One region of the Roseburia sp. 831b genome, then DNA from elsewhere that is predicted to be linked to it. Evidence: predicted binding sites of a transcription regulator. Region 1 holds the regulator's gene; each other region holds the start of a gene.
What was found. The regulator Rex, encoded in region 1, represses fermentation and respiration genes when NADH is low (regulators of the CRP and FNR family bind a similar motif). The targets are predictions, from matches to a motif close to ATTGTTAANTANTTAACAAT.
Positions count from the first base shown of each region.

Region 2: the regulator Rex is predicted to act here: its motif matches at 1,932-1,951, upstream of rsxC (electron transport complex subunit RsxC).
Region 3: the regulator Rex is predicted to act here: its motif matches at 1,406-1,425, upstream of hypB (hydrogenase nickel incorporation protein HypB).
Region 4: the regulator Rex is predicted to act here: its motif matches at 1,843-1,862, upstream of BIV16_RS07720 (4Fe-4S dicluster domain-containing protein).

Region 1 covers NZ_CP135162.1:1,113,149-1,116,359, forward strand. Annotated here, with positions in the region: gene BIV16_RS05125 (ABC transporter ATP-binding protein) at 1-1,235, shown strand, start outside; gene BIV16_RS05130 (redox-sensing transcriptional repressor Rex) at 1,367-2,011, shown strand; gene BIV16_RS05135 (bifunctional ADP-dependent NAD(P)H-hydrate dehydratase/NAD(P)H-hydrate epimerase) at 2,071-3,211, shown strand, end outside.
Region 2 covers NZ_CP135162.1:1,244,952-1,248,162, forward strand. Annotated here, with positions in the region: gene BIV16_RS05790 (RnfABCDGE type electron transport complex subunit D) at 1-417, opposite strand, end outside; gene rsxC (electron transport complex subunit RsxC) at 463-1,794, opposite strand; gene BIV16_RS05800 (ribonuclease H-like domain-containing protein) at 2,142-3,211, shown strand, end outside.
Region 3 covers NZ_CP135162.1:1,644,326-1,647,536, reverse strand. Annotated here, with positions in the region: gene BIV16_RS07765 (ASKHA domain-containing protein) at 1-1,225, shown strand, start outside; gene hypB (hydrogenase nickel incorporation protein HypB) at 1,496-2,167, shown strand; gene BIV16_RS07755 (FAD-dependent oxidoreductase) at 2,360-3,211, shown strand, end outside.
Region 4 covers NZ_CP135162.1:1,633,404-1,636,614, reverse strand. Annotated here, with positions in the region: gene xylB (xylulokinase) at 1-169, shown strand, start outside; gene BIV16_RS07725 (L-fucose/L-arabinose isomerase family protein) at 194-1,675, shown strand; gene BIV16_RS07720 (4Fe-4S dicluster domain-containing protein) at 1,889-3,211, shown strand, end outside.

The sequences.
Region 1 (3,211 bases):
TTGAATTGTTCCAGCATAAGGCGACCGTTTTCCTTGGAAATTACAGCGAATATGCGAAGAAAAAGGCAAAAGTCCGCGAGGATTTGTTAAAGCAGTATTACAACCAGCAGCGTGAAATCAAGCACCAGGAGGAAGTGATTACAAAACTTCGCTCTTTTAACCGCGAGAAGTCGATTCGCCGTGCAGAAAGCCGCGAAAAGATGCTAGATAAGATAGAATGGATTGAGAAGCCGACGGAAGAAAATGCCGATATCAAGATTGTGTTAGAGCCCAATGTTGTGAGTGGAAACGATGTGTTGACCGTCGAACATCTTTCAAAATCCTACCCGTCAAGACACCTGTTCTCCGATTTATCTTTTGAAATCAAGCGTGGGGAACGGGTAGCACTGATTGGAAATAACGGAACCGGAAAGACGACGATACTAAAGATTATCAACCAGTTAATCGAGGCAGATGCTGGAAGTGTTACACTAGGCTCAAATGTTTCCATCGGCTATTACGACCAGGAACATCAGGTCTTATCGCATGAGAAAACCATTTTTGAAGAGATATCAGACGATTATCCAAACCTTACCCAGACACAGATTCGAAATGTCTTAGCGGCATTTTTGTTTACGGAAGATGACGTGTTTAAGCGGATTGCGGATTTAAGTGGTGGTGAGCGAGGACGTGTCTCTTTGGCAAAATTAATGCTCTCGGATGCAAACTTTTTGATTTTGGATGAGCCGACTAACCATTTGGATATTACCTCAAAAGAAATTTTAGAGTCCGCATTAAATCAATATACCGGAACGGTATTTTTCGTCTCCCATGATCGTTATTTTATTAACAAAACAGCGACAAGAATCATCGAATTAACCGGGGAAACACTGGTCAATTACATTGGAAATTATGATTATTATCTGGAAAAAAGAGACGAGCTGACTGAGAAATTTGTAAAGAAACCAGAGGAAGCAGCGCAGACAGTTGAAAAAGACAGCGAGCAAAAAACGGACTGGAAGGCACAAAAGGCAAAGCAGGCACAAATCCGAAAAATTGAGAATGCGCTAAAGAAGGCGGAGGATGAGATTGCGTTCTTAGAGGGCGAGATTGAACAGATTGATACGGAGTGTGCAAAACCGGAAAATGCGACAAACTCTGCAAAGCTAGGAGAACTTACCACAAAGCAAAATCAGTACAGGGAACGTCTGGAAACCTTATATGAAGAATGGGAAAACCTGTCAATGCAATTATAAATGATAGATAGTTAAATTTTTGACACATTGACATCTTTTTCAGAAATCAGTATAATAATGTTATTCGTATAATCGTGTGAGAGGGTTATGGCACACGAATTTGCAGTTTAGAGAAAGGCATGTTTATATATATGGAAGAAAAAGAGATTTCACAGGCAGTTATTCGAAGAATGCCAAGATATTACCGTTACCTTGGTGAATTGTTAGATGATGGAGTGGAGCGTATTTCATCAAATGATTTGAGCAAAAGAATGAATGTGACAGCGTCACAGATCAGACAGGATTTAAATAACTTTGGTGGTTTTGGTCAGCAGGGTTATGGATACAATGTAAAGTACCTATACGAAGAGATTGGAAAGATTTTAGGACTGAACCAGCAGCATAATATCATTGTGATTGGTGCCGGTAATTTAGGTCAGGCGCTTGCTAATTACACCAAATTTTCCAAACTTGGGTTTATCATTACCGCATTATTTGATGTAAATCCAGCATTGGACGGTGTTACCGTTCGCGGAATTAAGGTTCACATGTTAAATGAACTGGAAGAGTTTTGCAAGAACAATAAAGTTGATATTGCAGCACTTACCATGCCAAAAGAAAAGGCAGATGCCATTGCAAATCGTCTTGTGGATTTGGGAATTCATGCAATCTGGAATTTCGCACATGTTGATCTTGAATTAATCGATAAAGATGTAGTTGTAGAGAACGTTCATTTATCAGACAGCTTAATGCAGTTATCCTACAATATTGTAAAGAACAAAAAAGAAAAGGAATAACCGACTTAGCGCTTTGCCATTGGTAAAGCGCTATTTTTGCTCTGGAATGGAGATGGAAGATGGAATATCTTGTAAATGCAGATGAAATGAAACAAATAGACCTTGCCACGACAGAACATTTTAAGGTGCCATCGATTGTTTTGATGGAACGTGCTGCACTTGAGACGGTGCGCGTCATGGAAGAGGAGGGGCTTGATACCAAAAGAACCCTTGTATTTTGTGGAACCGGAAATAACGGCGGTGACGGAGCAGCGGTTGCGAGACTGCTTTTTCAAAAGAAAAGGAAGGTCTGTGTGGTGCTGTTACAGGGAAAGCACGGTTATAGCGAATCCATGCAATTACAGCTTGAAATCCTAAAAGCGTATGGAATCCCGGTTTGCGAGAAAATACCGGATGATTTTTCACCGACCCTTATCGTGGATGCTTTGTTTGGTGTGGGATTGACAAGAGAGATTACCGGAGAAGCTGCGCACTTTATCGCTCAGATGAATCAGATGGAAGCAGTAAAGCTTTCGATTGATATTCCGTCCGGTGTGCAGGCAACAAATGGAAAAATATTAGGAACCTGTGTGCAGGCAGATGTAACGGTTACTTATGCCTATGCCAAGGTCGGAATGTATCTGTGGCCGGGAAGTGCTGCTTGTGGCAGGATTTTTGTACGGGAAATTGGAATCGATGCAAAAAGCTGGCGAAAGGTTCGTCCGTCGGTGGTTTCTTTGACGAAAGAAGACCTTTCGCTGCTGCCGGAAAGAAAGAAGCACTCGAACAAAGGCACTTACGGAAAAGTGCTTGTCATTGCCGGACAAAAGGACATGGCAGGTGCGGCTGTATTTGCAGTGACAGCGGCATACCGCATGGGATGTGGCCTGGTAAAAGTGATGACACCGGAAGCAAACCGGATGATTTTACAGGAAAAAGTGCCGGAAGCAGTGCTAAAAACTTACCCGGAGACAGGTTTTGATGAAACTACATTTGTAAATGAATTGCAGACGGTCGATGCAATTGTCTGTGGACCAGGACTTGGAACATCACAGGTGGCACAAAGAATCGTAGAACTTGTGTTAGCGAATGCGGCTGTGCCGGTTGTGCTCGATGCAGATGCCCTAAATATCCTCGTAGCAAAGCAGGAACTTTTAAAGCAGCACAAAGCGGAAGTGATTGTAACGCCACATCCGGGTGAGATGGGCAGACTCTGTCAGC
Region 2 (3,211 bases), 130 kb from region 1:
CATATCTGCAGCAAATGCAATCAAAAGGAAACATCTTGCTCCAAGTGCCGGGTTCATAAAGTTCTGACCAAGTCCGCCGAATAACATTTTTACCACTACAATTGCGAACACACCACCGATGACTGCTTCCCACCAAGGAAGTGTTGCCGGAAGGTTCAATGCTAAAAGTAAACCTGTTACAACAGCGCTCATGTCGCCGATAGAACTCTTTTTATGTACAATCTTGTCAAACACCCATTCAGATGCAAGACAGCTTGCAATTGTTACTAAAATTAAAATTAAAGCTTTGTAACCAAAGTTATAAATACCAAACAAACTTGTTGGAAGCAATGCAATCACAACATACAGCATAATTCTGCTTGTGGTATCTTTGGCACGAACGTGTGGTGATGATGATACATGATATAAATCACTCACAGTAATCCACCTCTTTCTCTGTATTTTTTGTTTTTCAAACTATGATTATTTTTTTGCAGCTGCCGCTCTCTTGGCTGCTAACACCTGTTTCTTCATGGTCTTAATGGACTGTGCGAGCTGTCTCTTTGCAGGACAGGCGTAACTGCAGCTTCCGCATTCTACACACTCTAATCCATTCCATTTTTCAAAAGTCTCGGCATCTCCATGATCTGAGAATTTTGCCAGTCTGGATGGAATCAGCTGTTCCGGACATGCCTCTACACAGCGTCCACAATTGATACATGCAGATGGCTCTACTGCCGCAACTTCATCCGTTGCAAAACAAAGCAGTGAGGATGATGTCTTTGTTGTCGGGATGTCAAGTGAGAACATTGCAAATCCCATCATAGGACCACCGGAAATAATCTTCTCCGGAGTTACCTTAAATCCGCCGGCTGCTTCTACAAGCTCTGCATAATTGGTACCGATGCTGTATAAGAAGTTGCCAGGTTTTGTAATTGCATCACCGGTAATTGTTGATACACGCTGCATGACAGGTTTGCCAAGTTTTACTGCATTGTAGATTGCAATAATGGTCTCGACGTTGTCTACGATACAGCCTGCGTCTGCCGGGAGCATCTTGGAATTGATGCTTCTTCCAGTCGTTGCAAAAATCAACTGACGCTCACCACCCTGTGGATATTTGGTCTCTAAAGCACAAACTTCCATTCTTGGTTCGTCTTTTGTTAATTCCTGTAATTTTTCAATACAATCTGGTTTGTTATTCTCGATACCGAAAATACCTTTTGCATTGTCAAACAGCTGAAGGATGATTCTCATACCTTCTACTAATTCTTCCGGATTCTCCATCATACGACGGTAATCAGCGGTAAGATATGGTTCACATTCTGCACAGTTTGCAATAATGTACTCAATCTTTTCCGGTTCCTTTGGAGACAACTTGACATGTGTCGGGAAACCTGCGCCTCCCATACCAACAACGCCTGCCTCCTGTACCTTATGAATAATCTCTTCTTTGGAAAGAGATTTCACATCTTCACAAGGTGTGTACTCCACTTCCTTAAATTCCCCATCATTGTCAATCACGATGGAATTCACCATATCTCCAACTGTAACACGGCGTTTTTCAATTGCCTTTACTGTACCGGAAACAGATGCATAAATAGGCGAAGATACAAATCCACCTGCTTCCGCAATCTTCTGTCCTTTTAATACAGTATCTCCTACAGCTACAATTGGGCTGGCTGGCGCTCCGATATGCTGTGATAACGGATATACCAGTTCACCTTTGGGTAGAACTTCCACGATTGGCTGGTCTTTTGCTAGTTCCTTTCCTTCAAAAGGATGGATGCCACCTTTAAATGTTTTAGTACCCATTTTACGTGCCCCACTTTCTCTTTTTTTGTATTGCATTGATCTATGTTTCACCATAGATTGCTATCATAATAATTATAACATAATTGTTTTTTTTATACATAAAAATATAACAAGTTTTTGTATTTTTTTTAGAACTTATTGACAATTTTTTAACAATTATATACAAATTCATTAGATAGTTTTTATAAGTATACAATTTTTACCAATTGTCATTTTCTTCACAAAGTTGCGTCCGTAAATGAGTGATTTTCTCTTCTTTTGTGAGGGCATATTTGCTATAATAGAAGGCAGACATCACATAACTTTTATCGAATATACATTCATTTTAAAACGAAAGGAGCTTCCCGATGAAAACATGGCATAACGAATTACCCTTTTCTCCTTCTAACCAGATTTCAGACGAAATATTTACAGAATCCTCTCTGTTTTTCGATATTGAGACAACCGGATTTTCTCCTGCCCATACCTCGCTCTATCTGATTGGATGCGCAAGAAGAATCGGAAATACCTTACATATCGATCAATTTTTTGCGGAAGAACCGAAGGAGGAAGCGGACGTTCTTTTGGCATTTTTAGAGCTCATCTCCTCTTATTCTGTCATCATCAGCTTTAACGGTGTTGGATTTGACCTTCCTTATCTAAAAGCAAAATGCGAACAATATCAGCTTACCGACCCTTTTGCAAATTTTGAATATCTGGACATTTTTAAAATTGTTTCACAATATAAATTTCTTTTTCAGCTTCCAAATTATAAGCAAAAAACCGTCGAACACTTTCTCGGAATCCGCCGTGAGGATACCTTTGACGGCGGCCAGCTGATTCCCATTTACCGTGATTATGTAAAAAAGAAATCATCTGACACTCTGTCTTTTTTGAAATTGCATAATTACGAGGATGTCATCGACATGGTGGACTTACTGCCTGTTTTGACTTACCCAAGGCTTTTTACCGGGAACTATTCGATTCTTTCCCTGGAATGTGTCCCTTTTTCCTCTTTTGACGGCAGCAGCAATGGAACGGATTTGATTTTTACGCTGCAATATGACTTTTTTGTCCCACAGCGCGTGTCCTGCCGCTTTCAGGACATCCATCTGACCGCTTATCAGAACGTTTTAAAACTGGCAGTCCGAATCTATGAAGGCGAATTGAAATTCTTCTATCCAAACCCGAAGGATTATTTTTATCTGCCAAACGAGGACCGTGCCATCCATAAGAGTGTCGCTTCCTACGTTGAAAAAGAATTCCGGCAAAAAGCTAAGCCTGCAACCTGTTATAACCGGAAATGCGGCGTTTTCCTTCCACAGTTTTCCGATATTATGCACCCTGCTTTTCGCAAAGAATATAAAGATAAGATTTCTTATTTTGAACTGACCGATGATTTTTCCAACTCCGACGAATTACTCCATCGTTATATCAG
Region 3 (3,211 bases), 530 kb from region 1:
GCCGGGGGAAGTGAAAATAACTACATATGTAATTGTAGTTGATATAGGAACAACCACACTGGCATTCTGGCTCGTGAAAAGGGAGACGGGAGAGGTACTTTGCGCCGAGACAGGGAGAAATCATGGAGTCTCGTTTGGCGCGGATGTCCTTTCAAGAATCCGGCAGGCACAGACGAAAAACAGGGCGCTCCTGGAGCAGACCTTGCGGCAGGATGTGTTAAACGGAATCCGCCGTCTTTGGAAAAAGGCAAAGATTGACCGGGAGAAGATAACAGACGTTCTTATAGCCGGAAACACGACGATGGAACATTTTCTGATGGGATTTTCCACGGAAAAACTGGGCAGCTACCCCTTTACACCGGTAAGCATTGACTGGCAAAATCTTTCTTTTCGTGAATTGTTTGGAACGGAAGAACTAACGTGTAAGGTGACGGTATTTCCGGGGATTTCAGCGTTTGTTGGCGCAGATATTGTGGCAGGGTTATATGACTGCGAGATGGAGAAAAAAGAAGGGATTTCACTTTTTGTAGACCTTGGCACGAATGGGGAGATGGCACTTGGAAATCGTGAGAGCATCCTGGCAACGTCCGTTGCGGCCGGACCGGCATTCGAGGGCGGAAACATATCCTGTGGCGTACCTGGAATCGAGGGCGCGATTCACACGGTCAAAATAGAGCATGGAAGATGCCATTACAAGACGATTGGAAAAAGAACACCGGTCGGAATCTGCGGAAGTGGTGTCCTGCAGCTTACGGCAGAGCTTTTGAAACAAAATCTGATGGATGAAAATGGGACGTTGGTGGAACCATTCCGGGAAAGCGGGTATAAAATTGCACCCGGAATCACATTTTTGCAGCAGGATGTCAGGGAAGTCCAGCTTGCAAAGGCAGCGGTGAGAGCCGGAATGGAGCTGTTGTTAATAGAAATGGGAGTCACCTGGAGTGAGGTGGATACGTTGTATCTTGCCGGAGGTTTTGGAAATGAGCTGAATGTGGAGACTGCAGTTTTTCTTGGAATCTTCCCGGAGCAGATAAAAGAAAGAATTGTGCCGGTCGGAAACACGGTGCTTAGTGGCCTGCATCGCTATGCAATGGAAGCAGATGGAAAGTGTGAAGTGGATACAATCCGCAAAATCACAACGGAAATCAATCTTGCAAAACAAAAAGAGTTTGAGGAAACCTACCTTGAGTATATTCCTTTTTTGTACAATTCATTGCGAAAATAGGAAAAAAGTCACAAATATATATGATATAATGTAAAAAAGAGGAAAAATTTTTTGTGCGGATTCACGGAAAACGGATATCGTGTCACTGGTCATACCAGATACCAACTATAAAAAAGTAACAACACATACCAGGAAGAAAATGTAAAAATCCGTAATATAGCGTTGATTTTTGGGAAAAAGTGTGTTAAAATATTGTCAATCCATGAGGTATGACCAAGCGATATATCGCATATAGGTATAACCACATCAATCAACAACGGAGGTTTGGAAATGAGCGACTTTAAAGTTATCGATGTAAAGAGAAGCATTTTTGAAGACAACAATGCAGATGCTGACAAGCTGCGCGCTGAGCTTAAGGAAGAGGGCACATTTTTATTAAATCTGATGTCATCGCCGGGAGCTGGAAAGACGACAACTTTGGTTCGTACAATCTCCATGCTAAAGGATGAGATTAGGATTGGTGTCATGGAGGCGGATATTGATTCAGATGTCGACGCGGCGACCATTGTGGAAGCCGGTGCACGTGCCATTCAGGTACATACCGGTGGAATGTGTCATCTGGATGCAGATATGACCAGACAGGGAATGCGTGAGTTTGGCACAAAGGACCTTGATTTTGTTGTGTTAGAGAACGTCGGAAATCTGGTCTGCCCGGCAGAGTTTGATACCGGAAGTACCAAGAACGCCATGATTTTGTCAGTTCCGGAGGGTGACGACAAACCATTAAAATATCCGTTGATGTTTTCCGTATGTGATGTCGTATTGATTAACAAATGCGATACCTTGGCTGTTTTCGATGAGTTTAGCAAAGAGGCGGTAACGGAGCGGATTCATGAATTAAATCCGAACGCCGAAATTTTTTTCGTCTCTGCGAAGACAGGAGAAGGATTTGAGGATTGGGCGAACTGGATTCGTACCCAGATAAAAGAATATCAAAAATAAAAACAGTTATGACTTGATTTCAATGCACCACTTGCCCCTAAGACAAGTGGTTGTATTTTGAATAAAATATCCCCTCGGGAGGGTTTTACTCAGGCAACGATAAGAAAAACAAACAAACCCGGCCAACCGAGTGGGATGCCAAAGGGAAAAAGAAGATAATTAACAAGTGTTTATTCTAAAGGAGGATAACAAATGGCAGATCCATTAGGAAATTTCGTACCAGAGTTTATTGAAAAAGAAGTAGAGCGTCCTGCAATCGTAAAGCTTGCAAAGATGGTTACAGACCGTCCAAAACAGAAATTAGGTCTTGTAAAAATCACAAAATATGATCCAGAATACTGGGGTCTTGCAGCAATGTGTACAGACGAGATGGCAGAGCTTGCCTTAAAGATGGGCGGCGTTCGTAAGCCAAAGACATTAGACCAGATGGTAAAAATCAGTGGAATGGATAGAAAACACTGTGAAGAACTGTTAGAGCAGATGTCTGTAAATGGTGTATTAGAGTATAACTGGGAGAACCCACAGCACGAAAAACAGTACGTTTTACCAATGTTCGTTCCAGGTAGTGCAGAATTTGGTAACATGAACTTAAAAATGTTAGAAGAGCATCCTGAGATGGGACGTTTCTTCGAGCGTATGAGCCGCTTACCACTTGAAAAAGTAACACCTATGGTTCCAGAAGGTGGAGCAGGTATCGGTATGCACGTTATTCCGGTAGAGAAAGCAATCGAGATGGAGAACCAGTCAATCTCTATCGAGCATATCTCTCATTGGTTAGATAAATATGAAGGAAAATATGCAGCAAGCCCATGTTCTTGCCGTCGTTCCCGTACAACTTATGAAGAAGGCTGTGCAGATGATCCGGATGATTGGTGTATCGCTGTTGGTGATATGGCTGACTATGTTGTTCAGACAAACAAAGGTGGTCATTACATCACAAAAGAAGAAGCATTAGAAATCTTCCAGAAGGCAGAAGATAACGGTTTCGTTCACCAGATTACAAACATCGATGGCGAAGATAAGATTTTCGCAATCTGTAACTGT
Region 4 (3,211 bases), 520 kb from region 1:
AGTTGCATGCGGTGCCTACGAAAATGTAGAGCAGGCAGCCACACAGATTGTAAAAGTGGTCGAGACCATCGAGCCGGAACCGGAGCTTGCCGCAAAATATGAGGCAAGGTATCAGCAGTACCGCAACATCTATCCGGCATGCAAGAATTTGTTTGATAAGATTATATAAGAACTATATATGAAGGAAAAGAACATGAATAACATCCCAAAAGTAAAAGTAGGAATCGTAGCAGTATCAAGAGACTGCTTCCCGGAATCATTATCCGTTGACAGAAGAAAAGCTTTGGTAAAAGCATACACAGACAAATATGACGCAGCTGACATCTACGAATGTCCAATTTGTATCGTGGAGAGCGAAATTCATATGGTGCAGGCGTTAGAGGACATCCAAAAAGCAGGCTGTAACGCACTTTGCGTTTACCTTGGAAACTTTGGATCTGAGATTTCAGAGACTCTGCTTGCAAAACATTTTGAAGGATCAAAGATGTTTGTGGCAGCAGCCGAAGAGACACAGGATAACCTTATTCAGGGACGTGGTGATGCATACTGTGGTATGTTAAACGCAAGCTATAACTTAAAGTTAAGAAATGTAGGTGCTTATATTCCAGAGTATCCGGTTGGAGATGCCGAGGACTGCGCCGATATGATTCATGAATTTTTGCCAATCGCAAGAGCAGTTGATGGTTTATCCAAATTAAAAATTATTTCTTTTGGACCAAGACCAACCAACTTTTTGGCTTGTAACGCACCAATCCAACAGTTATATAACTTAGGTGTTGAGATTGAAGAAAATTCCGAGTTAGACCTTTTTGAAGCATTCAACAAGCATGCCGGAGATAAAAGAATCCCTGCTGTTGTAGCAGATATGGAAAAAGAATTAGGTGCCGGCAATAAGAAACCGGAGATTTTATCCAAATTAGCACAGTATGAATTGACCTTATTAGACTGGGTAGAAGCACACAAAGGTTATCGTGAGTATGTTGCCATCGCCGGAAAATGCTGGCCTGCATTCCAGACACAGTTTGGTTTTGTTCCATGCTATGTCAACAGCCGTCTGACCGGAAGAGGAATCCCGGTATCCTGTGAAGTGGATATCTATGGCGTATTAAGCGAGTTTATCGGAACCTGCGTCAGCGAAGATGCCGTTACTTTATTAGATATCAATAACTCCGTACCAAAGGATATGTACAAAGAATCCATCGAAGGAAAATTCAACTACAAACATACAGATACTTTTATGGGATTCCACTGTGGAAATACCTGTTCAAGCAAGTTATCCTTCCACGAGATGAAATATCAGATGATTATGGCAAGAAGCCTTCCAATCGAAGTGACAAACGGAACCTTAGAGGGAGATATTATTCCTGGAGACATCACATTCTTCCGCTTACAGTCAACATCCGATAACAAGCTCCGCGCTTACGTGGCACAGGGAGAGGTGCTTCCGGTTGCAACACGTTCCTTTGGCGCCATCGGCGTATTTGCAATCCCGGAAATGGGAAGATTCTATCGCCACGTACTGATTGAGAAGAACTATCCGCATCACGGAGCCGTAGCATTCGGCCATTACGGAAAAGCACTGTTTGACGTATTCAAATATTTAGGGGTTCCGATGGAAGACATCAACTTCAACCAGCCGTCAGGCATGATGTATCCAACGGAAAATCCATTCTAAGAGAAATTGATTTAACCAGTTCATTTTTAGAGGAAAGAGAAGAGAGGCTGTAATGCAAAAAGTGTGTTACAGTCTCTTTTTTCTAGAAGAAATTGCACCCATATGTATTTCAATAAAAACATAAATAGGGGTTTTCAATTCCATACAATTAAGTTATAATGCATAAGATGGTTAAAAAATTAACGAACGAAATATAGAGAGGTAAAAAATACGATGTATGCTGACGAAAATGTAATTAAAATTAAACATGATGTACTTCATGAGGTGGCGCGCCTTGCATTCGCCGGTGAATTGGATGAGAAGAAAGAGTACATAGCGATGGAACTGATTCCAGGACCAGCTGCACAGTTCCGCTGCTGTATTTACAAAGAGCGTGAGATTATCAGACAGAGAGTCAGACTTGCAGAAGGCAAGGCTCCAGGACCAGTCGATGATGGAAATGTAATTCAGGTAATCAGTTCTGCCTGTGAAGACTGTCCAATCTCAAGTTACACAGTAACAGAGAACTGCCAGAACTGTCTTGGAAAAGCATGTATCAATGCATGTAAGTTTGGTGCAATTGAGCCGGGACGTCATCGTTCCCATATCGATCCTGCAAAATGTAAAGAGTGTGGAAAATGTGCCCAGGCCTGTCCATACAATGCAATCGCTCATTTGAAGAGACCTTGTAAGTTCAGTTGTCCGGTTAATGCGATTACATATGATGAATATGGAATTTCTGTGATTGACGAAAAGAAATGCATCCGTTGTGGAAAATGTATCCATAGCTGTCCATTCGGTGCAATCGGTTCTAAGACTTCTATCGTAGATGTTATCGAGGCATTAAAATCGAATAAGAAAGTATATGCAATGGCTGCTCCTGCAACAGAGGGACAGTTTGGTGCTGACATTACAATGAACAGCTGGAAACAGGCGATGAAAGAAGTTGGATTTGACGGATTCATCGAAGTAGGTCTTGGCGGAGATATGACAGCTGCCTATGAAGCAGAAGAATGGGCAGAAGCTTACAAAGAAGGAAAGAAGAAAGTGACATCCTGCTGTCCTGCATTTGTAAATATGGTTAGAAAACACTTCCCAGAGTTGGCAGATAATATTTCAACTACCATTTCTCCAATGTGTGCAGTTTCCCGTATGGTAAAAGCAAAAGATCCAGATGCCGTAACTGTATTCATCGGACCATGTGTTGCAAAAAAATCAGAAGTGGCAGACCAGAAGATTGATGGAAATGCAGACTATGTATTAACATACAGCGAGATTCGCGCCATCATGAGTGCAAAGAATGTCATCTTAAAACCAGATGAAAATAATTACCAGGAATCTTCCATCTATGGAAAGAGATTTGCTCAGTCCGGTGGTGTTACAGCTGCTGTATTACAGAGTTTAAAAGAATCTGAAGATGAAATCGACGCTAAAGTATGTCAGTGTAATGGTGCTGCAGAATGTAAGAAAGCATTGCTTCTTATGAAAGCAGGAAGATTACAGGAAGACTTTATCGAAGGTATGGTTTGTGAAGGCGGATGTGTTGGCGGACCAAGC